Regions from separate parts of the Phreatobacter sp. GW821-FHT04C01 genome, predicted to be linked through region 1. Evidence: riboswitches for the same ligand, from Rfam matches in the RefSeq annotation. Region 1 holds a riboswitch; the other holds the start of a gene.
What was found. Region 1 has a riboswitch for glycine ahead of gcvT (glycine cleavage system aminomethyltransferase GcvT). Riboswitches for the same ligand answer to the same signal wherever they lie in the genome.

Region 1 (15,419 bases):
TTCGTCGATCATCACCTCGGTCGCCTGCGCCGTGTGGGTATGGCCGACCGAGCGCCACCACAGCACCGGCACGCCCTCGCGGCCATTGCTGACCGTGACATGCAGGCTGTCGATCGAATAGCGCGTGTCGCTGGCGCCCTCGACCGTCGTCCGGTCGACGCCATTGGCCACCAGCATGGATTCCATCGGCGTGCCGATCATGATCGACTTGCCGACGATGCGATGGTCCCAGCCGGCGATACGGCCCTGGCTGTCCAGACCGGCGCGGACGCGGTGATAGACCATCGGCCGGTAGAAGCCGCCGGTCATGTCGTCCTCGCGGGTCCAGACCAGGTGGATCGGCGTGCGGAAAGCGGTCGCCTTGAGGATATGGGTCATTTCCGAGACGTAGTCGCAGGCCGCCGTGGCCCGCCGGCCGAACGAGCCGCCGGCATAGAGCGTGTTGAGATGGACCTGGGCCGACGACACGCCGCAGATCGCCGCGATCGTCGCCTGTTCCAGCGTCTGCATCTGGAAGCCGGCCCAGGCCTCGATGACACCGTCGGCGCGCCGTTCGATGGTGCCGTTCATCGGCTCCATCGCGGCATGGGCGAGATAGGGAAATTCGAATTCGGCCTCGATCACCCGGATCGCGCCCCTGAGGGCCCTGTCGGCATCGCCGCGCCGGCCGGCGGTCAGGCCGGTCTGCGTCGCCAGCCGCTTGAACCCGGCCATGATCTCGTCGGAGGAGCGGGTCTCGGCCGCGCCGAAATTCCAGGTGGTCTTCAAGGCCCGCCGGCCCTTGATCGCCGACCAGGTGTCGCGCGCCACCACGGCGACCCCGGTCGGGATTTCCACGACGTCGACGACGCCTTTCACCTTGCGTGTTTCGGTCGCGTCGAAGGACGTGAGCCGGGCGCCGAATTTCGGCGCGTGGGCAACGACCGCCGTCAGCATGCCCGGACGGCGCATGTCGAGCGAGAACACAGTGCGGCCGGAGGTCTTGGCCATGGTGTCGATGCGGCCGACCGATTTGTCCTTGCCGATGAACACCCAGTCCCGCGGCTCCTTCGGTGTCGGATTGGCCGGCACCGCCATGGTCGCGGCGCGGGTCGCGAGCTCGCCGAATGTCGCCTGGCGGGTGCCGTGGCGGACCACCCCGCGCTCGATCTTGATTTCGGTCGCGGCGACGTTCCAGTCGGCGGCGGCAGCGGTGACCAGCATCTGGCGGGCGGCCGCGCCGGCCAGGCGCAACTGCGTCCAGGAATTGGCGATCGAGGTCGAGCCGCCAATGCCCTGGACCGGACCGAAGGCGAAATTGTTGTAGAGCCGGTGATCGGCCGGCGCGAAGGCCGCTCGCATCTGGCTCCAGTCGGCATCGAGTTCGTCGGCGACGATGGTGGTCAGCCCGGTGGCGCAGCCCTGGCCCATGTCCAGGTGCTTGACCAGCACGGTCACCGTATTGTCGGCGCCGATCTTGATGAAGGCATTGGGATTGGCCGGGACATTGCTGAACTGGCACGCCTCGGCGGCGGCCGCCTCATCCGGGCCGAGCAGGGCGGCGACGATCAGCGCGCCGCCGGCACCGGCGAGAAACGACCGGCGGGTGGCGGCGAAGGCGCGCTTCGCGGCGGCCGGGGTGAGGACCGATTGGGTCTTCGTGTGTGTCGTGCTGTTGCCGATGGTCATGGTCTCGGGCCCCATCTTGCTCATGCCAAAGCCCGGGCGGCATCCTGGATGGCGGCCTTGATGCGCACATAGGTGCCGCATCGGCAGATATTGCCATCCATGGCCAGCTCGATATCGGTTTCGCTGGGGGCCTTGTTCTCCGTCAGGAGCGCGATGGCGCTCATGATCTGGCCGGATTGACAGTAGCCGCATTGCACGACGTCGAGCTTGCGCCAGGAGGCCTGGACCGCCTCGGCGACCTTGCCCTCGATGCCCTCGATGGTGGTGATCTTGCGGCCTTGTGCGTCGCCCGCGGCCAGGGAACAGGAGCGGGTCGCCTGGCCGTCGACATGCACGGTGCAGGCGCCGCACAGCGCCTGGCCGCAGCCGAACTTGGTGCCGGTCAGATCGGCATGGTCACGGATCGCCCAGAGCAGGGGCATGTCCGGATCGGCATCGATCTGGAAGGAGCGACCGTTGATGTCGAGCGTCAGCATGGCGGCCTCGCCGGAGAGATTGGATCAGCTCCAAACTAACGCGACGATACGGCGGGCAGGCGGCCCAAGGCGATTCCACACGCAATCGTGATCGGCGGCCCAGCCGGGGGAGCACGCCTCGCCCTGGCGGGGGAGGCGAGATCCGCTTTGTCAGGCGGTTGCCCGCGCCTCGGTCAGCACGATGCGTACGAGGTCGGCGGCATTCTTGGCGCCGAGCTTTTCCATGATGCGGGCCCGGTGGACCTCGATGGTGCGCGGGCTGATGCCGAGATGGCGGCCCGCCTCCTTGTTGGAGGCACCTGCCGCGATCTGGCTCAGCACCTCGCGCTCGCGTGGCGTCAAGAGATCGGTGCCGGGGAAATTGGCCCGCAAGGTCGCCGCCGACGGGGCGGCGGCGCGGCGTTCGGTGGTGTCGATGGCTTCGCGCACCCGCGACACCACGGTGTCCGCATCGAACGGCTTCTCGATGAAATCGAGGGCGCCGTGCTTGATCGCGTCGACCGCCATGGGAATGTCGCCCTGGCCCGAGATGATGAAGATCGGCGCCGGATAGTGGTGGGCGTTGAGTTCCTTCAGGATGTCGAGGCCGGACCGGCCGGGCATGTGCACGTCGAGAATGACGCAGGCCGGGGTCTGGCCGCGCGTCGCCGCGATGAATGTGGCGCCGTCGGCGAAGCCCGACACCGCGAAGCCCTCGATCGACAGCACGACGCTCAGCGCGTCGCGGACCGCCGGATCGTCATCGACCACGAAAATATCTTTGGGCGCATTCGCCATGGCTTACCGCATCCCATCATGGGGGGTGTTCCCGGCGGCCGGCCCGCCTGGCGGCGGCACCGTCCGAGCCGCCGACGGAAGAACCAGCGAGAAGCAAGCGCCTCGCCCATTGCCTCCGGGGTCGACGGTCAAGTCCCCTCCATGGTTTTGAGCGATCGTGCGGGAAATCGCAAGGCCGAGACCCAGTCCGGTTCTCTTCGTACTGGCGAAGGCCTTGAACAGGTTCGGCAGGGCGTCGCCCGGCACGCCCGGACCGCTGTCGCGCACCGAAAAACGGATCGTGCCGTCCTTGGCCTGGGTCTCGATCCAGATGCGGGCATGGTCGCCGCCGCGCACGGCTTCCAGGGCATTGCGCACCAGATTGACCACGATCTGCTGGATCTGCACGGCGTCGACCAGCACCGGCGGCAGCCGGTCGCGCAGGTTGCGCACCACCCGTGTTCCCGGCCGATAGCCGAGCAGGGTCAATTCGACCGCGTCCTCGACCAGCGGGTTGAGATCCACCAGGTGCCGCTCCGGTTCGCGCTTCTCGACGAAGTCGCGCATCCGCCGGATGATGTTGCCGGCACGTTCGGCCTCGCGCAGCGCCTTGTCGAGAATGGACCGGACGGTCTCGTCGAAATGCGCTGCGATCTCGCCATTGCTGTGGGCGTCGACCGCCTTGGCGTGGGTTCGCCCGACGGCCTGGAGGTAGAGCATCACGGCGGTCAGCGGCTGGTTCAATTCGTGGGCGAGCGCCGCGCCCATTTCGTCCATCGCCGAGACGCGGGCCATGTGCAGCAGTTGGGTCTGCAATTGGTTGAGCCGCTCTTCGGTCTCCTTGCGCGGCCTGAGGTCGCGCAGGATGCCGATGAATTGGCGCCCATCCGGGGTGCCGGCCTCGGCGACCGACAGCTCGACCGGAAAGATCGTGCCGTCGCGGTGTCGGCCGTGCACTTCGCGGCCGCTGCCCAGATATTGCTCGATCGCTCCGTCGCGCGCGGTGGCTTCTCCGCCCGCCGCTTCCTCGGGCGCGATGATCATGGCAATGCCGCGGCCGATGGCTTCCGGCGCGGTCCAGCCGAACAGCGTCTCGCAGGCCTTGTTGAAGACCAGGATCGTCGCGCTTTCGTCGATCACGATGATGCCGTCGACGGCAATGTCGAGCACGCTGGAAAGGCGGGCTTCCGAGACCGTCAGCGAGGCTTTCAGGATCTGCTCGATGGGCGTCCTCCTCAGGACGATGCGCCAAATCGACGATGCACCGAGTCCCGGCCGGGCGACATGCCACGAGACGGCCATCCGGAGGCGGCGGGGCCGGGCGGACCCGCCGGAACGCCTCCTCCGTAGAAGATGCTACGGACAAATCCCTAGTGCAAGGATGAATCTGCCTGCTTTGTTGCCGCTGGCCGTTCAATTTGTGGGATTTGTTGGCGTTGTGAGGCTTTTGCGGCCGTGCCGACGCGCAATCAGAGCTGCTTGATCGCCTTGCCGAGACGTTCGGCGGCGATCTCGATCTGCTCCGGTGAGCGCAGGTAACACAGCCGCAAATGGCCTTCGCCGCCGCTGCCGAAGGCCGCGCCCGGGGCAAGGCCAACCTTGGCGAGGTCGACGAGCTTCATCGCGCCGGCCATCGAATCGGTCATCCCCTCGACGCCGAAGAACAGATAGAAGGCGCCGTCGGGGCGTGAGAAATGGCATCGGCCGGTCTGTTCGATCGCCGCCGAGACGATCTCGCGGGCCTTGCGCGCCTTGGCGATCTGGTGCTCGACAAAGCTCTCGCCGCGCTCCAGCGCCGCGACGCCGGCGCGCTGAATGAACTGCGGCGAGCCCGATGTCGAATATTGGATCAGGTTCTCGATGACGTCGCCGAGCGCCGGATCCGCCTCGACCCAGCCCATGCGCCAGCCGGTCATCGCCCAGTTCTTCGAGAAAGTGTTGACCCAGAGGATCCGGTCGCCATCCTCGCGCACGTCGTGGAACGACGGCGCGCGCCTGGCCTCGCCGGTCCAGACGAAGCGAGTATAGATTTCGTCGGCGATGATCCACAGGCCGTGCTTGCGGGCGAGCGCCAGGATCGCGGCGAGTTCCTCGCGCGTGGCGGTCCAGCCGGTCGGGTTCGACGGCGTGTTGATGAACAAGGCCTTGGTCCGGGGCGTGATCGCATCGGCGATCCGGTCGAGGTCCATTTGCCAGCCGCGATTGCCATGGGTCAGTTCGACCAGCACGGGAACCGCGCCGCGCAGCCCGGCCGCCGCCGGCGCGTTCGGCCAGGTGGGCGAGGGGATGATCACCTCGTCGCCTTGTCCGGCCACCATGGTCATGGCGATCTGGATCGCCTGCATGCCCGAGCCGCAAACGAAGAAGCGCTCCGCCGGCAGCTCGCGGCCGTAGAGATTGGAGGCATAGGTCGCGATGGCCTGCCTCAGCTCAGGAATGCCGCGCTGCCACGTATAGGTGGTCTCGCCGGCGGCGAGGGAGCGCGTCGCCGCTTCGCAAATGAAGGCGGGTGTCGGCATATCGCCCTCGCCGACCCACAACTGGATCACGTCGCCGGCGGTGCGGGCATATTTCGACAGTTCGACAATGCCGCTGGCAGGCGCGCCCGTGGCTTCGGGGCGGAGCGAGGCGAGAAGAGATGACGACATGGAGGGCGCGTGCTCTGGTGGACAAGCCCCGAGCATAACGCCCGGGCCGTCGCCCTTCTCATGAAATTCGCGACGAAAGTCCATCAGCAAAGGCGATGAACCGCGGTTGCGATGGCGGCACGCACAGGCCTTGGTTCCGCCCGAGAGCCTTTGCTATAAGCACCGATCGCAAGGGCTTCTTAAGGATCATGGCGTGCTGCGCACATTCGGTATGACGGGTCGGGCTTTGGCCCGTGTCGCGCTTCTCTCTGGCCTCTCCGCCGGTCTCGCCGGTTGCGGCACCAGTGCGGGCAATTTGTTCGGCGGCAGCCAGGCCCAGCAGGCGGCCCAACCGGCGCCAGGTGTCGGCTCGCCGGTGCACAACGCGCTGTTCGGCCAGCCCGTGCCGGCCGGGCCGCAGACGCTGCAGGAAAATCTCTGCCCCCGCATCGAGGTGCGCGACGGCTCCAACGTCTGGCGTCAGGGCGGCGAGGGCCCGACCGAGCTGCGTTACCAGGCGACCATCACGGATCTTGCCCGCGAATGCCGCATCGAGGGCCAGACCATGATCGTCAAGGTCGGTATCGAGGGACGCGTGCTGACCGGTCCGAAGGCCGAGGGCAATGCGCGCCTGACCTTGCCGATCCGGCTGGCGGTGACGCGCGGCCTGTCGCAGTCGGTCTGGACCCGGCTCTACAATGTGCCGATCGACGTGCCGGCCAATTCGCCGAATGTCGCCTTCACCCAGATCGAGGATCAGGTGACCTTCCCGCTGCCGCAGCCGGAGGAACTGCAGACCTATGTCATCTTTGTCGGTTTCGACACGATGGCGCAGCCGCAACAGCGGGGACGGGGCCGCCAGGCGCGCCAGGCGCGCTGATCCGGGGCCGATCCGGCACGAACCATCGGGCTCGCGGCAGGTTTTCCTGCTGGCCTGGTCGGCGGCCGCGTCCTTTCCGGGCGCCGTTGCCCACAAGCTCGCCTTGACTTCGCCGCTTGATGCCGTCATTCGGGAGACGTGCCATATGAGCCCGGCGGGAGAGTCCGGGTGGTCTTTAAATGCGAGATCTCCCGGCGCCGAAGGAGCAACGGCCCCGGAACCTCTCAGGCAAAAAGGACCGCCGGGGGATTGGCATTCTGGAAAGCGGCCGCGCGTCCAAACGCGGCCCACCGACGGAGTAAGCCGATAGGGTCCCGGTCAGGACCCTGGCCCTTTGGGCCCCGGTGAATCTCTCAGGTCCTGCGACAGAGGGGCGCGAGCGGGCGACAAGCCCGCGTTTCGAGTGTGTTCGGGGCTTGCCCCGGGCCTGCTCACGCGCCGATGCAGGATGACCATGGCCGATCCCCTTTCCGGGCCGCTGCACAAGACCCCGCTTCATCAGCTGCATGTCGAGGCAGGCGCCAAGATGGTGCCCTTCGCCGGCTACGACATGCCGGTGCAATATCCGACCGGCGTGCTGACCGAGCACAATTGGACGCGCAGCGAGGCCGGCCTGTTCGACGTCAGCCATATGGGCCAGGCCTTCGTGGTCGGCCCGACCTGGGAGGCGACCGCCAAGGCGATCGAGGCCCTGGTGCCCGCCGATATCCTCAACCTGAAGCCGGGCCAGCAGCGCTACAGCCAGCTGACCGCCGAGGATGGCGGCATTCTCGACGACCTGATGATCACCCGCTCGGCCTATGCCGGTCACGAGGGCTGGGCCTATCTGGTGGTCAATGCCGGCTGCAAGGACCAGGACTTCGCCCATATCGCACCGCGCCTGCCCGCGGGCGTGACCTTGAAGCCGGATGCGAGCCTGGCGCTGATCGCGCTGCAGGGCCCGAAGGCCGCCGATGTCCTCGACGTGTTGATCCCCGGCATCGCCGCGACCCCGTTCATGACCTTCGTCGAGACCAAGCTCGACGGCATGTTCGTCCATGCCTCGCGCTCCGGTTATACCGGCGAGGACGGCTTCGAGCTGTGCATCGAGGCCAAGGATGCGCCGGCGATCTGGCGCAAGCTCCTGTCCGACGCACGGGTCAAGCCGATCGGGCTCGGTGCGCGCGACAGCCTGCGGCTGGAAGCCGGCCTTTGCCTCTACGGCCATGACATCGACACCGGAACCTCGCCGGTCGAGGCCGGTCTCAACTGGTCGATCCAGAAGCGCCGCCGCGTCGAGGGCGGTTTCCCCGGCGCCGCGCGGATCCAGAAGGAGCTTGCCGAGGGCCCGTCGCGCCGGCGGGTCGGCATCCTGCCCGACGGCCGCGCGCCGGCGCGCGAAGGCGCCACGATCAAGGCCGCCGACGGAGCGGCCATCGGCACGGTGACCTCGGGCGGCTTTGGCCCCAGCGTCAACGGTCCGGTCGCCATGGGCTATGTCAACAGCCGCTTCGCCGAGCCGGGCACGCCGGTGCTGCTGGAGGTGCGCGGCAAGGACCTGCCGGCCAAGGTGGTGACCATGCCCTTCGCGCCGCATCGCTATTTCCGCGGATAGCATTTTCGAGATCGGGCCGGATCCGGCCCCGATCGGGAACGTGCCTCACAACAAGGTTTCAGAGGAGCTCGCCATGGCCAATATCCGCTACACCAAGGACCATGAATATATCAGCGTCGAGGGTGACACTGGCACCATCGGCATTTCCGACTATGCCCAGCAGCAGCTCGGCGACGTCGTTTTCGTCGAGCTGCCCGAGCTCGGCCGCAAGGTCGCCAAGGGTGACGGCGCCGCCGTGGTCGAAAGCGTCAAGGCGGCCTCCGACATCTATGCGCCGGTCGGCGGCGAGGTGATTGCGGTCAATGCCGAACTCGAGGGCGCGCCCGGCACGGTCAACGAGGATCCCGCCGGCAAAGGCTGGTTCGTCAAGCTGAAGATCGCCAATCCCGGCGAGCTCGACGAGCTGATGGACGAGGCCGCCTACCAGGCCTTCGTCGCCTCGATTTCCTGAGGGCGCGCGCCGTGGCGCATTCCTACACCGCCGATGTCAGCTGGACCCGTGATGGCGCCGTCTTCACCGACAACCGCTATTCGCGCGGCCATCTCTGGCGTTTCGACGGTGGCGTGACGGTGCCGGCCTCATCGGCACCGTCGAGCGTGCGCCCGCCTTATTCCAAGCTGGATGCGGTCGATCCGGAGGAGGCGCTGGTCGCGGCCCTGTCGTCCTGCCACATGCTGTTCTTCCTGTCCTTTGCCGCGGCCCAGGGCTTCCGTGTCGACAGTTATGACGACAGGGCCGAGGGCGTGATGACCAAGAACGCCAAGGGCAAGCTGTTCGTCTCCGCCGTCACCTTGCGTCCGGCCGTGACCTTCTCCGGCGACAAGCTGCCTGATCGTGCCGATATCGACCACCTGCATCATCGCTCCCATGAGGAATGCTTCCTCGCGAATTCGGTGCTCGCCGAGATCGTGATCGAGGCCTCCGACCCGATCCTCGCCTGAACTGGACTTGAGCCTCATGCGCTACCTGCCGCTGACACCAGACGACCGTGCCGACATGCTCGCCAAGATCGGCGTCGCTTCGGTCGACGACCTCTTCGCCAATGTTCCCAAGGGCAAGCTGATGACCGGCTTGGCCGATCTGCCGACGACCAAGGGCGAGATCGAGGTCGAGCGGATCATGGGCGCACTCGCCGCCAAGAACGTGCCGGCTTCCGCCGGACCTTTCTTCGTCGGCGCCGGTGCCTACAAGCACCATGTGCCGGCGAGCGTCGATCACCTGATCCAGCGCTCGGAATTCCTGACCAGCTATACGCCCTACCAGCCGGAAATCGCCCAGGGCACGCTGCAATATCTGTTCGAGTTCCAGACCCAGGTGGCGCTGCTCACCGGCATGGAAGTGGCCAATGCCTCGATGTATGATGGCTCGACGGGCGCCGCCGAAGCCGTCTTGATGGCCCACCGCGTCACCCGCCGCAACAAGGCGGTGCTGGCCGGCAACCTGCACCCGCATTACCGCGACGTGATCGAGACCGTGTCGCGCATGGCTTCCGACACGATCGTCGCCCTGCCGGCCAATGCCGCGGATGCCGGTGCCGACCTGAAGGCGGTGGCGGCCGCCATCGACGCCGAGACCTCCTGCGTGGTCATTCAGACCCCCGACGTCTTCGGCAATCTGCACGACCTGAAGGCCATCGCCGAAAAGGCCCAGGCGGCCGGTGCGCTGCTGATCGCCGTGGTCACCGAGGTGGTGTCGCTGGGCGCGCTTACCTCGCCCGGCGCCATGGGCGCGGACATCGTGGTGGCCGAGGGCCAGTCGATCGGTGTCGGTCTCAATTTCGGTGGGCCCTATGTCGGGCTGTTCGCCGCCAAGTCCAAATATATCAGGCAGATGCCCGGCCGCCTGTGCGGCGAGACCGTCGATGCCGAGGGACGGCGCGGCTTCGTGCTGACCCTGTCGACCCGCGAGCAGCACATCCGCCGCGAGAAGGCGACGTCCAACATCTGCACCAATTCCGGCCTGATGTGTCTCGCCTTCACCATTCACATGACGCTCTTGGGCGAGGCCGGGCTGAAGCGGCTCGCCGCCGTCAATCACGCCAATGCCTGCGATCTCGCCGACCGTCTTGATGGCGTGAAGGGCGTCGAAGTGCTCAACAAGAGCTTCTTCAACGAGTTCACGGTCCGTGTCGCCGGCGACGCGGCCAAGGTCGTCGAGGCGATGGCCAAGAAGGGTGTGCTGGCCGGTGTGCCGGCCTCCCGGCTTTGGCCGACCGACAGGGCCGAGAAGGACCTGATCATCGTCGCCAATACCGAAGTGAACACCGACGAGGACCGCGCGGCCTTCGTCGCGGCGCTGGCGGAGGCGCTGGCGTGATGGTTTCAACGAACGCCGCCGCGGCCACCGCGGCATCCATCCTGTGCCTCGGTTTTGCGAGCGGGGCTTTGGCTGATCAGCGCGGTGACGCGCGCAGCCTCATCAAGCTGTGGACCGAAGCCAACACGCTTTGCCGCGGTGGCAGCGGCGATGCCCCGGCAACGCGCTTCGCCTGCGACCGGCGCCAGGGTTATGGCCAGCGCCTCGCCGAACTGAACTGGTGCTACGGCCGCCGAGGCGAGCAGGGCTACCAGATGCGCTGGCACCCATGCCGCGCGAATTCCATCCGGCCGTCGAATTGAAGGACGCGAGATCATGATGAACCGTCAGGGCCGCCCCACCGCCGCCGGCGACACCACCACCCAATCCCACCCGACCTTCACCGGCAATTACGGCCTGGAGATCGAGGAGCCGCTGCTGTTCGAGATCGGCCGCGCCGAGACGACGGGCGTCGACCTGCCGGCGCCGAAACAGGCCAGGTCGCGTCTCGGCGAGCTCGCCCGCGAGGGGGACATTGGCCTGGTCGGTCTGTCCGAGCCGGAAACGCTGCGCCACTATGTCCGGCTCAGCCAGAAGAATTTCGGCATCGATACCGGGCTGTTCTCGCTCGGCTCATGCACGATGAAGCATAATCCCAGGCTGAACGAGAAGATGGCGCGGTTGCCGGGCCTTGGCGACGTCCATCCGCTGCAGCCGCAATCGACCGTGCAGGGCGCCCTCGAGCTGATCGATACGCTCGCCCATTACCTGAAAGAGCTGACCGGCATGGCGGCCGTGGCCATGAGCCCCAAGGCCGGGGCCCATGGCGAGCTTTGCGGCATGATGGCGATCAAGGCGGCGCTGGAGGCGAGCGGCCAGGGGCACCGCAAGATCGTGCTGGTGCCGGAATCGGCCCATGGCACAAATCCCGCCACGGCGGCCCTGATCGGTTTCCAGGTGAAATCGGTGCCGGCCCAGGCCGACGGCACGGTGCATGTCGCCGACGTCAAGGCGGCGCTGACATCGGACGTGGCCGCCATCATGCTGACCAATCCGAACACCTGCGGCATCTTCGAAAAGGAGATCGTCGAGATCGCCGCGGCGATCCGCGAGGCCGGCGCCTATTTCTACTGTGACGGCGCCAATTTCAACGCCATCGTCGGCAAGGCGCGCCCCGGGGATCTCGGCGTCGACGCCATGCATATCAACCTGCACAAGACCTTCTCGACCCCGCATGGCGGCGGCGGCCCGGGCGCCGGACCGGTGGTGCTGTCGGAGCGTCTGGCGGCTTTCGTGCCCTATCCCTTCGTCCATGCCGACAAGACCTATGTCATGGTCGAGGAGGCCACGGGCATTGCCAAGGGCGAGAAGCCGTTCGGCCGCATGACCGCCTTCCACGGCCAGATGGGCATGTTCGTGCGCGCGCTCGCCTATATGCTGTCGCACGGCTCCGACGGCATGAAGCAGGCCTCGGAAGATGCCGTGCTCAACGCCAATTATATCAGGGCGAGCCTTGCCGACCTGATGAGCCTACCGTTCGGCGACCAGCCCTGCATGCACGAAGCGCTGTTCGACGACACCTGGCTGAAGGACACCGGCGTCACCACGCTCGATTTCGCCAAGGCGATGATCGACGAGGGCTACCATCCCATGACCATGTATTTCCCGCTGGTCGTGCACGGCGCCATGCTGATCGAACCGACCGAGTCGGAATCGAAAGCGTCCCTCGACCTGTTCATCGCCACATTGCGCGATCTCGCCATGAGCGCCACCAAGGGCGAGGTCGACCGGTTCAAGGGGGCGCCCTATCACGCGCCGCGCCGCCGGCTCGACGAAACCCGGGCCGCGCGCAACCCGGTGCTGCGCTGGACCCCGCCGGCGCCTTATGCCGAGGCCGCCGAGTAAAGCGGCCGCCACCGGTTCCGGCATCACGCCGGCCGTCCTTGTGACGGCCGGCGTTCGTGTTTCTGCCTTCACAAACCGCCAAGCGCCAGCAGGACCACGACGGCCATCGCCATCCAGCCAAAATGGCGGCCGCGCGTCGCCCAGGCATTGCCGAGAGCCGCGGCGGCGAAGACGATGGCCAGAACCAGGATGGTCGCCTGGCGCGCCGGAGCGGGGAAGAACCAGCCCGCGCAAATGAGAAGCACGCCGCCGCCGATCCAGGCGACCGTGCCGGCCTGCCAGACGAGATGGATCAGCAGTTTCATGGCCGGCGGTTCGATCCGGGCGCGGGCGAAGACGTGGGTTTCGCCGAGCACGCCGTGGGTGATCGCGGTTGCCACCGCCAGGAGCCCGGAAAGCTGAAGCACGACATCCCGCATCACGCCGCTCCATACAGTTGTGTATGGTGACGATGGCCCTCGCCATAGCCTCTGTCAATACAGTCCTGTATGGTTCCGCCCATGGCACCACGACTTTCCGCCGAAGATTGGATCAATGCCGGCCTGAAGGCGCTGGCGCGCGCGGGTTTCGCCGCTCTCAAGGCCGAACTCCTGGCCGCTGAACTCGGGGTCTCGCGCGGCAGTTTCTATTGGCATTTCGCCGATATCGGCGCCTATCACCGGGCGGTCCTGGCGCGATGGCGCGACATTGCCGCCCTGGCGATCATCAATGACATCGAACGCACGGCCGAGCGTCACGACCGGCTCGCGGTGCTGCTGCGCCGGGCCTTCCTCGCCGACACCGCGCTCGAAGTCGCGGTCAGGGGCTGGGGGGCGTCGGCGCCCCACGTCCAGGCGACGCTCGCCGCTGTCGATCAGGATCGCATCGGCTATATCGAGGCGCTGCTGGTCGACAAGGGCTTTGCGCCTGACCCCGCGCATTGGCGCGCGCTCGCCTTCTATTCCGCCTATCTCGGCCTGGTCCTGTCCGGCCGGCGCCTGAACCGCGACGAAGTCGATGAATTCCTCGCGGAATTGTCGGTTCTCGGCATCGCCGGCCGGACGGACGGGTCGAAGGGCAGCTAGCACCGCTGCACTGCGATGATGGCCGGTTGATTTTGGCGTAAGCAATTCATGGATGCCCGGGGGCAAGCCCGGGCAGGACGATGTGTTGGCCTCACTGTGTTAAGGGCCACGACGCGGCTTCTGCGCTCGGTCGATCCACTACGCGTCGCTCCAAGGACAATTCTCGTCTTGGCCGGGCTTGTCCCGGCCATCCACGACTTCAGTCCTGCAAGAACGTCTCCGGACCTGCCCAGTCAAAGAGTGATGATCACTGTGCGGCGGCACGCGTCGATCGCGCCTGTCTCCGTCGGTTTTAGGCTCGACGCCCGGGCCAGGCTCCGGCGAGACTGCTCGGCAGGCCGCTGCCGGCGCCACCGGTCTGGGGAGCGAATTTGGCGGTGTGGCGGCCTTTTTCAAACACCACGATGCTATCGTAGAAATGCATCGACAGGGTCGAGCGGGTGAACGCGGTCGGTGCGACCGCCTTTCGGCTATGGTCGGCGTTCAATTCATCGACCAGGTCCTTGCAGGCTTCGATGAAGCTGCCCTTGCGCTTCAGGCCGCCCTCATATTCGTCCCAATAGGCGGTGTGCAGGTCTTCCACGAAGTAGACGCCGTTGCGGCTGAGCTGCGGGTAGAGCGCGGCAAAGGATGCGCGAATATGCGACATCACATGGCTGCCGTCGTCGAGCACGATGTCGGGAGCGCCGAATTCCTTGACGATCTGGTCCAGGAACGACCGGTCGGACTGGTCGCCGATCCGGATTTCGATCTGGTCCTCCGCATAGGCCTTGCAGGCCGAGTTGATGTCGATGCCGATGATGCGGGCATGCGGGCCGAAATACCGCTTCCACATCTGCAGCGAGCCGCCCTGACCGCAGCCGATCTCGATGAAAACCACATCGGTATTCACGAAGCGGGAGAAATGGCGCTCATAGGCCGGGAAATAGTGTTTCCACTTGTGGATCAGGCGCTTGTCGTTCGTCTGGAAGTCGGACCACAGAGACATTGCCGAGGGTTCCTTCGGGCTTCCCGGGGACTTGCGTCATGGCGCGGAGCGAACCTGAGATCCCTGGACCGGCGCAAGACAGCGCGGCCTCCGGTCCTGCTCCCGCACGACCGGTCGAGCCTATCCTGTCCCGCCGGCACGGCCAGCGCCATGCGCGCGTTATCCAACGCAGTGTTCGTCGCGAAGGCACTGCGAGCGTCAGCCGCGGGACCGTCGGTCCAAGCGGGGCCTTGCCTATTGCCGGTCGGACACCTTATGAGAGCGCATGCGCTTTTCTTCCGGCCTTGCGGTCCCGTCCGCTTCGCGAATTACCGGCCCGGCCTCCTGAGGCCGCGGTGACGCGTGCCCGGAGGTCCGGGTTTCCTGACGAACGCCCCTGTGTCGCGGCTGATGACGCCGCCTGATCCGGTCGAGACCGATGTCCGAACCTTTTGACTATTCGAAGACCCTGCTGCTGCCCGAGACGGCTTTCCCGATGCGCGCCGGCTTGCCGGAGAAGGAGCCGGAGATCCTGAAGAGCTGGGCTGCCATGGACCTGTATGGCCGGCTGCGCCGCGAGGCCAAGGGCCGGGACCGGTTCGTGCTGCATGACGGACCGCCTTATGCCAATGGCCACCTCCATATCGGCCACGCGCTCAACAAGATCCTCAAGGACATCGTCACCAAGTCGCAGCAGATGGCCGGCTTCGACAGCGACTATGTGCCGGGCTGGGACTGCCACGGCCTGCCGATCGAATGGAAGATCGAGGAGCAATACCGCGCCAAGGGCCTGAACAAGGACGAGGTGCCGATCGTCGAGTTCCGCAAGGAGTGCCGCACCTTCGCCAGCCATTGGCTCGGCGTGCAGCGCGAGGAATTCAAGCGCCTCGGCGTCGTCGGCGACTGGGACAAGCCCTATTCGACCATGAGCTTCGCGGCGGAGGCGCAGATCGCCACCGAGATCATGAAATTCGCCCATGACGGCCAGCTCTATCGCGGGTCGAAGCCGGTCATGTGGTCGGTGGTCGAGAAGACCGCGCTGGCCGAGGCCGAGGTCGAATATCACGACTATCAGAGCGACACGATCTTCGCCGCCTTCCCGGTGCTCGGCCAGGACTTCGCCGTGGTCATCTGGACGACCACGCCCTGGACCATTCCCGGCAACCGGGCGATCTCCTATTCCAAG
Region 2 (15,419 bases), on a different contig from region 1:
GGCATAGGCCTGCTGGGTCGGCGAGAGCAGGAGGAAGTCCTCGCCGGCGGGAACATGCTGCCGCGGCAGCGCGATGATGTCGCTCATGCGCGGCGCACTCCGTAGAACAGCGGCATGCCCTTCTGAACGTCGGTCAGGCTGCGCCGATAGGCGGTCTGCTGGGTGTAGAGCCCGGTCGGCGCATAGGGCACGGTCTCAAAGGCGACCGTCTGGATCTCGCGGCAGATGGCGGCTTGCGCCGCCTCGTCGGGCGCCTGGAACCAGGCGGTGCGCAATTCCTCCAGGCGCGGAATGTCCGACCAGCCGAAAATGGCCGACTGGCCGCTGCCGCGCAGGAAATTGTTGGCGGAGGGATTGAGCAGCCCGACGCCGGCGGTGAAGGTGCCGACAATATGCCAGCCGCCCTTGTCGGGTGCCTGCCGGTTGTTGGCCCGTGCCAGCAGCGTGCCCCAGTCCATCACCTGCATGTCGATATTCATGCCGATCTGCTTAAGGGCGTCGGTCACCACCTCGCCCTGGGCCTTGATCGAGGCGACGTCGGCCGGAACGATGAAGACCAGCGGCTCGCCATCGTAACCGGAGGCCTTGAGCATGCGCCGCGCGGCGTCGCGGTCGGGCGGCTCCTTCAGCGCCTCCAATCCGGCCTGGCTCGCCATTGGCGTGCCCGGCAGGAAATAGCCGACATGATCCTTCCAGTTGGTCCGGTCCTCGCCGACGACCGCGGTCATCACCTCGGCCTGGCTGATCCCGGCGAGCGCCGCGCGGCGCAGCAGCGGATTGTTGGTCGGCGATTGCAGGAAGTTGAAGCGGATCACGCCGGCCGAGCCGAAGGGGTCGATGACCTCCACCTTGATGGCACGGTGGCGGGCGAGCAGGCCCCAATAGTCGGGGCTCGGCTGTTCCCACCAGTCGATCTGGCCGGTCTGCAGCGCCGCGGCGGCGGTCGCGACATCAGGCAAGGTCAGCCATTCGACCCGGTCGAAATGGGCGTGTTTCGGCCCGGACAGGCCGCTGGTCACCCCATCGGGCCGGGGCACATAGCCGGTGAAGCGCTCATAGACCGCCCGGTCGCCCGGCACCCGCTCATTGGCGACGAAACGATAGGGTCCGCTGCCGACCATTTCGGTGACCTGGACCGAGGGATCGGTCGCAGCCAGGCGCTCCGGCATGATGACGGCGGTATTGGTGCCATATTTGCCGAGCGCGTCGGGCAGGAACGGAAAGGGCCGCTTCAACCGGAACCGCAACACCTGGTCCGACACCGCGGCCAGTTCGTCGGTCGCGGCGAACAGCACCTGGCCGACATTGTCGCGCTTGGCCCAGCGCTGCAGGCTGGCCACGGCATCGCGGGCCAGCACCGGCGACCCGTCGTGGAAGCGCAGGCCCTGCCTGAGCGTCAGCGTCCATTGCAGCCCGTCGCGTTCGACCAGGTGCCCCGCCACCATCTGCGGATGGGCGCGGTTGTTCGCGTCCGCCCCGTAAAGCGTATCGAAAACCATGAGCGCGTGGTTGCGCGTGACATAACCGACGCTGGTGATCGGATCGAGAATGGCGAGATCGGCCTGCGGCGCGAATTTCAGCACCGAGGCGCCCTGTGCGCGGGCAACACCCGGCGCCGCGAGAAGCGCGGCCGCGCCGGCCAGGAACTGTCGTCGTTTCATCGTTCTGCTGCCTCGTCGAAAAAGTGAGATCGGTCCTGGCTCCAGCCGGTTCACGGCGCGCGCTGGAGCGCGCCTGGTGCCTCGTCCGGAAGCTCCATGTCGTCCGGAAGCTCCATGTCGAGCAGCGACGAGGAGAGCGACTTGCCATGGGCGTCGAGCGACAGGGATCGCGTGACGCCGCCGCCAAGGGCGCCGTGAAGCACGAAGTTCAGCGCCTGAAGGCCCGGCAGTTCGTAGCGCTCGACCGGACCGTGGACGATGTCGGAAAAATGGGCCTTGACCCGCGCCGCCGTGACGTGGAGCGCCAGGAACGGATAGTCCGCCTCGTCATGGGCGAAGACCGCGATGTTCGAGATATTGCCCTTGTCGCCGCTGCGGGCATGGGCGAGATCGCGCAATATCCTCATGCCACGTGCCATTCGATCTGGGGCCGCACAATGTCCTCCGGGATCAGGACGGATGCGATGGCGACGACCTCGCGCACCGATTTGCTGACCCCGCCGCCGCCGGCCGGACCATTGGTGTAGAGCGTCTCCACCTCGTTGCCGATGCGTGTCGCGTCAGCCTGCGACGCCACCCGCCCGGCGACGCGCAGCCTGACTTCGCTGTCGTTGCGGCGGCCGCTCGCCGCGCCCCGATGCACCGCGTCGACGCCCATGAGATCGAGGCGCCATTCCTCAGCGGCAAGCCCGGTCAGTTCGAACCGCTGCTCGACGATCGCGCGGGCGAGCGCTGCCCGCTCGAAGGCACCGGCGCCGGCATAGGAAATCTGGCCCTCGCCGATGAAGCCGTCGCGATAGCCGACCGAGACCTTGAGCTGTCCGGTCCGCGCCGTACCGCTACCGCCCCGCACCGCGACGCGGTCGGCACCCACCGCCTCGAGCCGGACACCGGTGAAGTCGGCGACCACGTCGGGCTGGAGATAGCGGGCGGGGTCGTGGACCTCGTAGAGCAATTGCTCCTTGCAGGTGCCGAGCGTCACCTGGCCACCCGAACCCGCGACCTTGGTGATCACGGCATCGCCGTCCTCGGTCACCTCGGCCAGCGGAAAGCCGAGGCGCGCGAGGCCGGCGACGTCCTTGCGGCCGGGATCGGCGAAATAGCCACCGGTGACCTGGCCGGCACATTCCAGGAGATGGCCGACGAGCGTGCCCTTGCCGAGGCGGACCCAGTCGCCGTCCGCCCAGCCGAAACGATGGATCAGCGGCGCCAGGAACATGGCGGGGTCGCTGATGCGCCCGGCGATGACGATGTCGGCGCCGCCGGCAAGCGCCTGCACGATGGGGCCGGCGCCGAGATAGGCATTGGCCGAGATCAGCGTGTTTCCGAGGTCCGCGGTTCGGCCGGCCCGATCGATGAAGGCGAGGTCAGCATGCCTTACCATGTCCGTCACGTCGTCGCCGCTGACCGCCGCGATCTTCAGGCCGGCCAGGCCCAGCTGCCGGGCGACAGCCACGGCTTTGCGCGCCGCGGCCGCCGGATTGGCTGCGCCCATATTGGTGATGATCGTCGTGCCGCGGGCGGCGCATGCCGGCAGCACGGCGCGCAACCGGTCGGCGAGCAGCGGGTCGTAGCCGGCCTCGGGATCGAGGCTGCGCGCCTGCTGGGCGAGCGCGATGGTCCGCTCGGCCAGGCACTCGAAGACCAGAAAGTCGAGATCGCCCTTTTCGGCCAGTTCGACTGCGGGTTCGATCCGGTCGCCGGAATAGCCGGCGCCGGCGCCGATCCGGAGCGTCTTCATCGGGGGCAACATGAAAGTCGTCGGGTTGACACGATAGCGATCACCGGACGCCTGGCGGAGCGGAAGCGCTGCCATTCGAGGCCGGCCCGAACGCTACGGCCGGCCCACCTATTCAACAAAGACAATTTCCGGATAGATTGATCCACAATGCGGATCAATGTCACGCCCCAGCAGCTCAACTGTTTCCTGCGGGTTGCCGAGAACGGCAGCTTCAGCGAGGCCGCGCGCCGCCTTGCCGTGTCCCAGCCGGCGCTGAGCCGGACCATCCGGCTGACCGAGGAGGCGCTCGGCACCCGGCTGTTCGATCGCGACACCCGCAATGTCGCCCTGACCCCGGCCGGGGTGGAGCTGCGGCCGATCGCCGAGCGCCTGCTGGCCGAGTTCGAGGGTGCCTTCGGCGAACTGGCGCTCTATATCGCCGGCCGGCGCGGACGGATCACGGTCGCCGCCCTGCCCTCGATCGCGGCGGTGCTGCTGCCCAGCGCCATCGCCACGCTCAAGGGCTTGCAGGGCGATGTCGAGGTGCTGATCCGCGACGGCCTGTCGGAAAACGTGGTCGACGCCGTGGTCGAAGGCCATGCCGAGATCGGCCTGACGGTTCAGCCCTTGCCCAACGGCAAGCTGCACTACCGGCCGCTGGCCGACGAGGCCTTCGGGCTCGTCTGTCGCCGCGACGACCCGCTCGCCCGCATGCGCCAGCCGCCTTGGAGCGTTTTCGCCGAGCGACCCTTCGTCGCCATGGCGCCGGCGAGCAGCGTCCGCGCCATGACCAATGCGGCCTTCCTGCAGACCGGCCTGGTCGTCGCGCCCCACTATGAATGCAGCTTCCTGGGCACCGCCGGCCACCTCATCGACCGGGGCTTGGGCATCTCGGCCATGCCGCGGCTGGCCTTGCCGCTGATGTCGGTGTCCAGCCTGGTGTTCCGGCCGCTACGCGCGCCGGTGGTCCGCCGCCAGATCGGCATCATCACGCGCGCCGGACGGTCGCTGCCGCCGGCCGCCCGGATCTTCCTCGACTGCATCGAGGCCGCGGCCAAGGACATCGTCGCGACATAGGGCGCCGGGCGCATCGCGCAGCCGCCGTGATCGGTGCGCCGGCGCCGGATGCTCGGCCACCGACCACCGGCCCGTTCCGAAACCCAGGAGGCACTTTTGCGCGCGCCTCCTGGCCTCTGCCCCCGGGGGCGTCAGGCCGCGTTGCTGCGCGAGACGGCGAGCGCGCCGATCGCGTCGGCGGTCGCCGCCGACAAGGTCCAGCCGAGATGACCATGGCCGGTATTGTAGAGCACGCGCGGGTTCCGCCCGCGCATGACCCGCGGCAGCATGTCCGGCATCATCGGCCTGAGCCCGGCCCAGGGCACCACCTGGCGGGTGTTGATGCCCGGGAAATGGGCGCGGCACCAGGCGATCAGCGGATCGATGCGTTCGGCCCGGATATCCTTGTTGGCGCCGTTGAATTCGGCGGTCCCGGCGACCCGGAAGCGGGTCGCGCCCAGCCGGCTGGTGACGATCTTGGCCTTGTCGTCGAGCAGGCTGGTCCAGGGCGCCGCGTCCTGGTCCGCCTTGTCGGGCAGGTTCACGGTGATCGAATAGCCCTTGACCGGATAGACATTGACCCGGTCGCCGACCTGCCGGCCGAGATCGCGCGACATCACGCCGCCGCAGACGACCACCTGGTCGAAGCGGTCGATCCTGACCGGCGCCCTGGTCTCGTCCGTCGAAGGTTCGACCGAGCGGCTGCTGATCCTCACCGCGACATCGGTCGCGGCGACATGGGTCACCTCGGTCGCCAGCCGCATGGTGACGCCGAGCCGCTCGCAGGCGCGCGCCAGGCCATTGGTGAACTTGTGAATGTCGCCGGTGAAATCGGATGGCGTGTAGAAGCCGCCGTGGAAGGTGCCCTTGAGCGCCGGTTCGATCGACCGGATTTCCTCCGGCGTCACCGCGCGCCGTTCGAGGCCGCCTTTGGCCAGCAGTTTCGAGACCCGTGCGGCGGCCTCGAAATCGGCTTTGCTGTGATAGAAATGCAGGATGCCGCGGGTCTCGCAGTCGAAATCGATGCCCTCTTCCGCGGCCATGCGGGTGAGATGGGCCCGGGCCTCGACGGCAAGGCGGGCCGTCGTGACGGTATTTTCCTCATATTTCGGGATCGCCGCGACGAATTCGGCCATCCAGGACAGCTTGTGCCAGGACGGCGTCGGGTTCACCAGCAACGGTGCGCCGGGCGTGAACATCCATTTCAGGCCCTTGAGCACGGTCGCCCAGCTGTTCCAGACCTCGGCATTGGAGGCCGAGAGCTGGCCGCCATTGGCGAACGAGGTCTCCATCGCGGCATAGGGATGCCGGTCGAACACGGTCACGCGGCAGCCGCGCTTGGCCAGGTTATAGGCGGTGGTGATGCCGGTAATGCCCGCGCCGATCACGGCGACATGCGGCTCTTGGACTGACGACATAGGCGCTCCTTCCCGCGCATCGCGGGTTCGAACGCCCCCTCTGTCATTGGCCTGAGAGCATCATTGGCGCTCACGGACTGAGCGGCAACTTACACCGTCGGCGGGAGCATGAGGCTCCACTTTTCAGAGTCCAAAATCGAACGCGGTCTTTTTGCCTGAGAGTTTCCGGGGCGGTTGCTCCGTCGGCGCCCTCCTGTCGCGTGACAGGAGGATCTCTTCCGCGTTGACCTGCTCATCCGCCTTCCCGCGCGGCCTGTCAAGCCAGGACTGGGAAGGCGGTCATCAGAAGCTGAGCTGGACCTTCATCGATCGGCTGCGATCGCCCGCCGCCTCGAAAGCCGTCACCGCCTCGTCCAATCCGTAGACGCCGGACAAGAGCGGCTTCACGTCCACCTTGCGCCGGTTGATCAGGTCGACCGCCAGGCCGAACTCCTCGTGAAACCGGAACGTGCCGCGCATCTCGATTTCCTTGGCCACCACCAGGTTCTGCGGGATCGCGACGTCGCCGCCGAGGCCGAGCTGGACCAGCACCCCCCGGGGCTTCAGCACCTCGAGCCCCGAGCGCACCGCCCGCTCATTGCCCGACGCCTCGAATTGCACGTCGAAATAGCCCTTGTTGGCGGAATAGGCGTCGAGCTCCGCGCCCTGGTTCGCCACATTGATGGTCCGGTCGGCGCCGACCCGGCGCGCCGTCGCGAGAACCGCGTCCATCACATCGGTCGCGACGATCTCGACCGCGCCATGGGCGCGCGCGGCAATGACCGCCAGGGCGCCGATCGGCCCCGAACCGGTCACCAGCACGCGCTTGCCGAGCAGCGATCCCGCCCGGTTGACCGCATGCAAGGTCACCGCGAAGGGCTCGGCGAAAGCCGCCTCGTTGGCCGATACGCCGTCGGCGACCTTGTGGCATTGCCAGGCTTCCGCCGCCAGCCGCTGGCGAAAGGCGCCCTGGATATGCGGCATCGGCATGGCGCTGCCGTAGAAGCGCATGTTCAGGCAGTGGTTCTGCTGGCCCCTCAGGCAATAGTCGCAGGCATTGCAGGGCCGGCTCGGCGAGACCGCCACCCGGTCGCCGATCGCCAGGCCCGAGACACCCTCGCCCAGCGCCTTGATGGTTCCCGCGACCTCATGGCCGAGGATCATCGGCTCGCGCACCCGGACCGTGCCGAAGCCGCCATGATGGTAGTAGTGCAGGTCGGAGCCGCAGATGCCGCCGGCCTCGATCGCCACCTCGACCTGGCCCGGCCCGGCAACCTCGGACGGCCGCTCCTCGACCCGGAGATCATGTGCGGCATGAATGACCACGGCTTTCATCATTTCACTCCCGGGCGAAGGGCACGACTGAAGGACATGGCGGCGGCGCGGCCCTAGAGGCAGGTCGTGATGCCGCCATCGACGTAAAGCGTATGGCCGTTGACGAAGGACGAGCCCTTGCCGGCGAGAAAGACGGCCGCGGCGATCAGTTCGTCGACATTGCCCCAGCGCGCCGCGGGCGTCCGCTTTTCGAGCCAGGCCGAGAATTCCGGATTGTCGACCAGCGCCTGGTTCAGCGGGGTCTTGAAATAGCCGGGCGCGATGGCATTGACCTGGAGGCCATGTCTGGCCCAGTCGGCGCACATGCCGCGCGTCAGGTTCTTCACCGCGCCCTTGGTCGCCGTGTAGGGCGCGATGCCGGGCCGCGCCAGCTCGCTCTGCACCGACGCGATATTGATGATCTTGCCGCTGCCGCGCGCGATCATGTGCCGGGCGACCGCCTGGCCGACATAGAACACGCTCGAAATATTGGTGCTGAGCAATTGCTCCCAGCGTTCGGCCGGAAAGTCCTCGAGCGGCGCGCGGAACTGCATGCCGGCATTGTTGACGAGAATGTCGATGGGGCCGGCGTCGTGCTCGATCGCAGCGACGCCCTGCCTGACCGCTTCGGCCACCGTCACGTCGAAACCGGCGATCGAGACGCGATGGCCGGCCGTCGCGAGGCTCGCCGCCGCGGCCTCCAGCTTGCCGCCGTCGCGGCCGTTGAGCACGACCTCCGCGCCGTGCTCGGCAAGGCCCCGCGCGATCGCCAGCCCGATCCCCTGGGAAGAGCCGGTGACCAGCGCCCGCTTGCCGCTCAGGTCGAACAGTTCGAATGCCATGATGTCCCCCTTGTGGCGCGCGCCCTCGGCTCACCGCCCGAGCATAGTCTCGATCACCCGCCGCCCGATACGCGGGACGTGCGCGGAATCGAGATGAAAGAGCTGCGCGCCGGTCATGCGCTCCGCGCGAATTCGGCCGTCCGAGGCCGCTCGCGATCGCGGCCCGCCGCGGCCTCCGCCTGGGGCCCTGTCCGGCCGGTTGATCTGGCTCAGGTCTTTGGGCCGATTCTGGACCTTCCGTTGCGGCCTCCGAGTGCGGTCGGATGGGCCAGAACAACGACACCACGGCACCCAAGGCCGTGGGCGATGATCCAGGGGTATCCGACCATGAAACTGACGCGTCGACAGGGGCTCAAGACCGTTCTCGGGGCCGCCATGGGAGGCGCTTTGGGCGCCACCGCCGTGCCGGGCGCAGCCGAGGCGCAATCGCGCGCCGAGACCCTGCGCCACGTCATGGCCGGCACCATCAACACGCTCGATGCCACCGCGCCCGGCGGCACGCGCGAGGTCTTCGGCCTGGCGATGAACATCTACGACCGGCTGGCCTCGTTCGGCCGCAAGCAGGTCGATGGCGTCTGGACCTTCGACTTCGACAATATCCGCGGCGAGCTGGCCGAGCGGATCGACCGCTCGGCCGATGGCCGCACGCTGACCTTCCATCTGCGCCAGGGCGCCACCTGGCACGACGGCTCACCGGTCACCGCCGAAGACGTGAAATGGTCGCTCGACCGGGCCGTTTCGGCGAAATCGCTGAGCGCGGCGCAGATCGCCAGCGGCTCGCTGACCAAGCCGGACCAGTTCCGCATCGCCGGCGAACGCACCGTCGAAGTGCTGCTCGACAAGCCGGACCGTCTGGCCCTGGCCAATCTCTGCATTCCCTTGTCGCCGATGATGAACAGTCAGCTGGTCAAGAAGAACGCGACCGCCGACGACGTCTGGGCGCAGGCCTGGCTCAAGGACAACACCGCGGCAGGGGGTGCCTATACCGTCGAATCGCACCGTCCCGGGCAACAGACGACGCTGAAGCGCAACGAGGCCTGGAAGGGCGGCGCCGACGGCAAGCTGCCATTCTTCCGCCGCCTGATCGTCCAGACCGTCCCGGAGCCGGCGACCCGGGCGAACCTGATCGAGCGCGGCGATGCCGACCTCGCCATCGACTTGCAGGCGAGCGACGTGGCCGGCCTGCAGGAGCGCGGCAAGGTCAAGCTCGTCTCGATCCCGCAGACCAACGGCTTCAACGCTATCATCTTCAACACCAGCACGGCGCCCTTCGACAACGTCAAGGTGCGGCAGGCGGTCGCCGCCGCCCTGCCTTATGACGACATGTTCAAGGCGGCCCTGTTCGCCCGCGGACGCCAGCTGTTCGGTGCGAGCTGGACCGAAGCGCCCGACGCCAGCTTTCCCCAGGCGCTGCCGCTGCGCACCGACCTTGCCCGCGCCAAGGCCTTGATGGCCGAGGCCGGCATGGCCGGTGGCTTCGCGACGTCCTTCTCCTTCGGGGCGGGCGCGGCCGCGGTTGCCGAACCGATGGCGGCGCTGATCAAGGAGGCGCTGGCCAAGATCGGCATCGAGGTGACCATCCAGAAGCTGCCGGACGCCCAGTTCACCACCATGCAGGTCGAGCGGCGCCTGCCGTTCTTTGCCGAATCCGGCACGGCCTGGCTGCCCGCCACCGACTATTTCTTCCGCACCTATTTCAGCGGCCGGCATCGCTGGAATTTCAGCAGCTTCAAGAACACCGAGCTCGACGACCTCGTCCAGGCCGCCCGCTTCGAGACCGACCCTGGCAAATATGCCAGCGCCTGCAAGCGCATGATCACCATCCTCGGCCAAGACGCGCCGAGCCTGATGTTGTGGCAGCCCAATCAGGATGCCGTCATGGCGCCCGGCATCGACGGTTTCACCTATTGGTTCCACCGCCAGGTCGACTATCGCGACCTCAGGCGCGCCTGAGCATGGCAGCCTTTCGAAGCATCGGGCGGCGCGTGGCGCGGAGGCTGTTCGCCTCCCTGCCGGCGCTGCTCGGCGTTGTCGTGCTCACCTTCCTCCTGATGCGGGTGCTGCCCGGCGATCCCGCGACCTTCTTCGCCTCCGGGCCGAATGCCGGCCAGCAGGAGATCGACGACCTCAGGCGCGCCATGGGCCTCGACCGGCCGATCCCCGAGCAGCTGCTGCGCTATCTCGGCGACGTCGCCACCGGCAATCTCGGCCGCTCGCTGACAACAGGCCAGCCGGTGGTCAGCGATCTCGCTCATCGCCTGCCGGCCTCGCTCGAACTCAGCCTCTGCGCGCTGATCATCGCGCTCGGCCTGGCCATTCCGCTCGGCACGGCGGCGGCGCTCCGGCCGGGTTCGCTCGTCGACCACGCCGTGCGCTTCGTCTGCACGCTCGGGGTCTGCGTGCCGACCTTCGTCTCGGGCCTGCTGCTGATCTATCTGTTCTACGTCGTGCTCGGCATCGCGCCGGACCCGACCGGCCGGCTCGACATCTTTGCCGCCGCCGCCCCCGACATCACCGGCTTCATGCTGGTCGATTTCCTGCTCACCGGCGATCTCGCCGGCTGGCGCGCCGCCGCCGCCCAGCTCGTATTGCCGGCGCTCACCATGGCGCTGTTCGTGCTGGCGCCGCTCGCCCGCATGACCCGCGCCTCGCTGCTGGCCGTGCTCGGCAGCGATTTCATCCGCACGGCCCGTTCCATCGGCATGTCCAGGCGCCGGGTGATCGTCGCCTATGCCCTGCGCAACGCGCTGCTGCCGGTGTTGACCATTATCGGCATCGTCTTCTCCACCATGCTCGGCGCCAATGTGCTGGTCGAGAAGGTGTTTTCCTGGCCCGGCATCGGCTCCTACGCGCTCGATGCCCTGCTCGCCTCCGACTATGCGCCGGTCCAGGGTTTCGTCCTGCTGGTGGCCGCCATCTTCGTCGCCGTCAACTTGCTGATCGACATTCTCTACGGCGTCGCCGATCCCCGGGTTTCAGTCGCATGAACGCCACCCTTCGCCATACCGGATGGGTGTTGCGCACCAACCCGGTCACCGCGGTTGCCGCCTTCGGCACCACGCTGATGCTGATCGTGGCCGTTTTCTCGCCCTGGCTCATGCCCCATGATCCCCTGGCCTCGAACGTGCCGAACGCCCTGCAGCCGCCGTCGGCGGCGCATTGGGCCGGCACCGACCAGCTCGGCCGCGACATCTTTTCGCGGCTGATCGCGGCGGCACGCCTCGACTTCGCCATTGCGGCTTCCGCGGTCAGCCTGTCCTTCCTGGTCGGCGCGGTGATCGGCAGTTTCTGCGGCTATCGCGGCGGCTGGCTCGACCGGGCGGTCGGCCGCGCGGTCGACGTGCTGATGGCTTTTCCGCTGTTCGTCCTGGCCATGGCGCTGGTGGCGGCGCTCGGCAACCGGGTCGAGAACATCATCATCGCCACCGCCGTGATCAACCTGCCCTTCTATATCCGTTTCGCCCGCGCCGAGGTGAACAGCCGGCGCGGCGCCGGATGGGTCGAGGCGGCGCGCGCCGGCGGCGACAGCCATCTCTCCGTCGTGCTGCGCTTCCTGTTGCCGAACATCCTGCCGGCGATGGCGGTGCAGATCTCGCTCAATCTCGGCTGGGCCATCCTGAATGCCGCCGGCCTCTCCTTCCTCGGCCTCGGCGTCCAGGCGCCGACCCCGGAATGGGGCATCATGGTGGCCGAGGGCGCCCGCTTCATCGGCACCGGCCAGTGGTGGCTCGTCACCTTCCCGGGCCTGGCGCTGATGCTGGCCGTGCTGTGCTTCAATCTCCTGGGCGACGGCCTGCGCGACATCCTCGATCCGAGGATGCGCACATGACCCATGCGGACATGACCCAAGCGCACACGACCGATGCGGACACGACCAGCCGGCACATGACCGAGCCGCTTCTGCAGATCGACGATCTGCACGTCTCCTTCGCCACCCGGCGCGGCCTGGTCGAGGCGGTGCGCGGCACCTCGCTCAGCGTCGCGCCCGGTGGCACATTGGCTGTCGTCGGCGAGAGCGGTTCGGGCAAGTCGGTCACCGCCTTCGCGGTCACCCGGCTGCTGGAATCCTCGGCGCGCGTGCCGCGCGGGCGCATCCGGTTCCGCGGCCAGGATATCACCCGGGCCAGCGCCGCCGAGATGAAGGCGCTGCGCGGCGCCGCCATATCCATGGTGTTCCAGAGCCCGCGCGCCGCGCTCAACCCGATCCGCGGCATCGGCCGGCAGGTGATGGATGCGATCGACGCGCATCAGGCTCTGTCCGGCCGGGACCTCAGGGCCCGGGCGCTCGAGCTCCTCCAGGCCGTGCTCATCCGCGACCCGGACAAGCGCTTCGACGCCTATCCCGACGAGCTCTCCGGCGGCATGTGCCAGCGCGTGATGATCGCCATGGCGATCGCCTCGAACCCGGCTCTGCTGATCGCCGACGAACCGACCACCGGCCTCGACGTCACGACCCAGAAGGCGGTGATGGACCTGCTGGCGCGGCTGACCGCCGAGCGCAACATGGCGATGATCCTGATCACCCATGATCTCGGCCTGGCCGCCCGCTATTGCGCCGAGGTGGCGGTGATGCAGCATGGCCAGGTGGTCGAGCAGGCCCCCGCCGCCAGCCTGTTCCGCGCGCCCCGCCATCCCTATACGAAGCGGCTTGTCGCCGCCTCCCCGACCTTGCGCTCGACCATTGCCGACCTGGTCGGCGCGGCCCCGTCAATGCCCCGCCCGCCGCGGCAGCGGCCACACGGCGCGCCGCCGCTGCTCGACGTCCAGAACCTGGTGAAGCGTTATGGCGGCGCCACCGCCGTCGACGGCGTGTCGTTCAGTCTCGAGCCCGGCCAGAGCCTCGGCCTCGTCGGCGAATCCGGTTCGGGCAAGAGCACGGTCTCGCGGCTGATCTGCCGGCTGATCGACCATGATGGCGGCAGCATCCGGTTCGACGGCGAAGACATCGGCGCGCTGCCGTCGCGCGATTTCCATGCTTCGCCCTTGCGACGCGACATCCAGATCGTGTTCCAGGACCCGCATGACAGCCTCAACCCGCGTTTCAGCGCCTTCGATTGCATCGCCCATCCTGTGAAGCGGCTGCTCGGCCTCGGCGGCGACGAGCTGCGCCGGCGGGTCGAGGACAGCGCCGAGCGCTGCGGCCTGGCGGCCGACCTTCTGACGCGCTTTCCGCACCAGTTGTCGGGCGGCCAGAAGGCTCGCGTCGGCATTGCCCGCGCCATCGCGGTCAAGCCGCGCCTGCTGGTGCTCGACGAGCCGACCGCGGCGCTCGACGTGTCGGTCCAGGCCGTCGTCCTGAAACTGCTCGATGACCTGCGCCGCGAGGAAGACCTGGCTTTTCTGTTTGTCAGCCATGACCTCAACGTCGTGCGCATGATGTGCGATCATATCATCGTGCTGCGCCAGGGCCGGATCGTCGAACAGGGCGTCAGCCGCGAGCTGTTCGTGCGCCCCAAGGCCGCCTATACCCGCGAGCTCCTGGCCGCCATTCCCCATTTCGAACCCGAGGCGGCGCTGGCCTGCTGACATCTGGCCGCGCACCCGGCACTGGATCGAGGAGACGACTGACTTGCAGCACAGGATCTGGGATATCGGCACCGATATCGGCGGCACCTTCACCGATATCATCGCCGTGCGCACAGACACCAACGAGACGCGCATCGCCAAGGTGCCCTCGCGCCCGGACGCGCCGGTGCGCGCCATGATCGAGGCACTCGCCGCCGTCCGGCTGGCGCCCGACGATGTCAGGCGCTTCGTCCACGGCACCACCCGTGTCACCAATGCCCTGGTCGAGGAACGGCTGCCGCGGATCGCGCTGGTCGCCACCGCCGGTTTCGAGGACGTGCTGGAGATCGGTCGCTATCGCCGCCAGGAACTCTATCGCCTGGACATCCGCCCGAAGGCGCCGCCGCTGGTGCCGCCGGAGCTCTGCTTTGGCCTGAACGAGCGCCTGGATCACACAGGCGCCGTGCTGCAGCCACTGGAGGAGGCCGAGATCGAGCGGCTCGTGGCCTGGCTGCGCGAAAAGGACGTGCAGAGCGTCGCCATCAGCCTCATCCATTCCTATGCCAATCCAGCGCACGAGAAGATGCTCGCCGAACGGCTGACCGGCGTGGTGCCGCATGTCTGCGTGTCGCACGAGATCAACCCGGAAGCGCGCGAATATGAGCGGGCCTCCTCCACCGCCTTCAATGCCGCGGCCATGCCGATCGCAGTCGCCTATCTGACCGAGCTCGAAGAGAAGCTGCCGATCGGCGCGGGGCTGCAGGTGTTCCATTCGGCCGGCGCCATGGTGCCGGTGCCGGCGGTCAAGCGCCGGCCTCTGGTCATGGCGATGTCCGGACCGGCCGCCGGCGTCTCCGCCTCCGCGCGCATCGCCCGCGAGCTCGACCGGCCACGCGTGCTGACCTTCGACATGGGCGGCACCACCACCGATGTCTGCCTGATCGTCGACGGCGTCGCCGAAATGGCCGATACCCGCATGATCGGCGGCCGGCCCCTGCGCCAACCCATGCTGGCGGTCCATTCGATCGGCGCGGGCGGCGGATCGATCGTCCGCCTCGGCCCCGGCGGACTGACGGTCGGCCCGCAGAGCGCCGGCTCCGAGCCGGGCCCGGCCTGTTATGGCCGCGGCGGCCGCGAGGCGACCATCACCGACGCCAATGCCGTGCTCGGCTATCTCGACCCCGACGTGCGGCTCGGCGACACCATCGATCTCGATATCGAGGCGGCCCGCCGGGCCATCGCGCCGATCGCCGAAAAGCTCGGCCTCGGCCTCACCGCCACCGCGCTCGGCATCGTCAGCGTCGCCAATGCGACCATGGCGCGCGCCTTGCGCCGGGTCACCGTCGAACGCGGCGTCGATGGCCGCGGCTGCACGCTGCTCGCCTTCGGCGGCGGTGGACCGATGCATGCCACCGGCCTCGCCGACATGTATGGCCTCGGCGAAATCATCGTGCCGGCCGCGTCCAGCGCCTTCTCGGCGCTCGGCTGCCTTACCGCCGATTTCAGCTTCCTGCAGCAGCGCACCGTCCGTTTGCCGCTCGCCGGCCTGTCGGCGGCCACCTTCGCCGATCGCATCGGCGAGCTGACGCGCGAGGCCACCGCGCCGCTGATCGCCAATGGCATCGCCGCCGACAGCATCGCCGTCGAGCACGTCGCGCTGATGCGTTATGCCGCGCAGAGCGACGCCATGCCGGTGCCCTTCGCCATGCCGCTCGATGCCGCCGTCCTGGAGGCTGACTTCCATCGCCGCCATCGCGAGCTGTTCGGTTATGCCACGGCCGAAGCCTGCGTCATCGAATCCTTGAGGGTGCAGGCGCGCAAGGCCTCGTCGACACCGGTCGCGCGGCCCGATGTCGGGCGCCCGCCGCGCCCGGAGCGGGCGCGCGACTGCATCTTCCCCGGAGGCCAAGTGGTCGCCACGCCC

Region 2: it holds a riboswitch for glycine, as region 1 does, so the genes downstream of both, AC07WJ_RS06740 (D-amino acid dehydrogenase) here and gcvT (glycine cleavage system aminomethyltransferase GcvT) in region 1, are expected to answer to the same signal.

The regions. Positions count from the first base shown of each region.
Region 1 is NZ_JBWKTP010000010.1:111,389-126,807, forward strand. It holds gene AC07WJ_RS29645 (xanthine dehydrogenase family protein molybdopterin-binding subunit) at 1-1,683, opposite strand, end outside; gene AC07WJ_RS29650 ((2Fe-2S)-binding protein) at 1,689-2,144, opposite strand; gene AC07WJ_RS29655 (response regulator transcription factor) at 2,295-2,921, opposite strand; gene AC07WJ_RS29660 (sensor histidine kinase) at 2,925-4,202, opposite strand; gene AC07WJ_RS29665 (pyridoxal phosphate-dependent aminotransferase) at 4,370-5,548, opposite strand; gene AC07WJ_RS29670 (hypothetical protein) at 5,742-6,407, shown strand; glycine riboswitch at 6,553-6,658, shown strand; glycine riboswitch at 6,659-6,786, shown strand; gene gcvT (glycine cleavage system aminomethyltransferase GcvT) at 6,856-8,001, shown strand; gene gcvH (glycine cleavage system protein GcvH) at 8,075-8,452, shown strand; gene AC07WJ_RS29685 (OsmC family protein) at 8,464-8,943, shown strand; gene gcvPA (aminomethyl-transferring glycine dehydrogenase subunit GcvPA) at 8,960-10,318, shown strand; gene AC07WJ_RS29695 (hypothetical protein) at 10,315-10,620, shown strand; gene gcvPB (aminomethyl-transferring glycine dehydrogenase subunit GcvPB) at 10,634-12,202, shown strand; gene AC07WJ_RS29705 (hypothetical protein) at 12,271-12,621, opposite strand; gene AC07WJ_RS29710 (TetR/AcrR family transcriptional regulator) at 12,703-13,266, shown strand; gene AC07WJ_RS29715 (class I SAM-dependent methyltransferase) at 13,559-14,254, opposite strand; gene ileS (isoleucine--tRNA ligase) at 14,673-15,419, shown strand, end outside.
Region 2 is NZ_JBWKTP010000001.1:1,450,963-1,466,381, reverse strand. It holds gene AC07WJ_RS06765 (serine hydrolase domain-containing protein) at 1-87, opposite strand, end outside; gene AC07WJ_RS06760 (ABC transporter substrate-binding protein) at 84-1,661, opposite strand; gene AC07WJ_RS06755 (AtuA-related protein) at 1,712-2,068, opposite strand; gene AC07WJ_RS06750 (acyclic terpene utilization AtuA family protein) at 2,065-3,402, opposite strand; gene AC07WJ_RS06745 (LysR family transcriptional regulator) at 3,550-4,458, shown strand; gene AC07WJ_RS06740 (D-amino acid dehydrogenase) at 4,590-5,855, opposite strand; glycine riboswitch at 5,989-6,086, opposite strand; gene AC07WJ_RS06735 (L-idonate 5-dehydrogenase) at 6,138-7,169, opposite strand; gene AC07WJ_RS06730 (SDR family oxidoreductase) at 7,223-7,990, opposite strand; gene AC07WJ_RS06725 (ABC transporter substrate-binding protein) at 8,318-9,943, shown strand; gene AC07WJ_RS06720 (ABC transporter permease) at 9,946-10,977, shown strand; gene AC07WJ_RS06715 (ABC transporter permease) at 10,974-11,819, shown strand; gene AC07WJ_RS06710 (dipeptide ABC transporter ATP-binding protein) at 11,876-13,516, shown strand; gene AC07WJ_RS06705 (hydantoinase/oxoprolinase family protein) at 13,560-15,419, shown strand, end outside.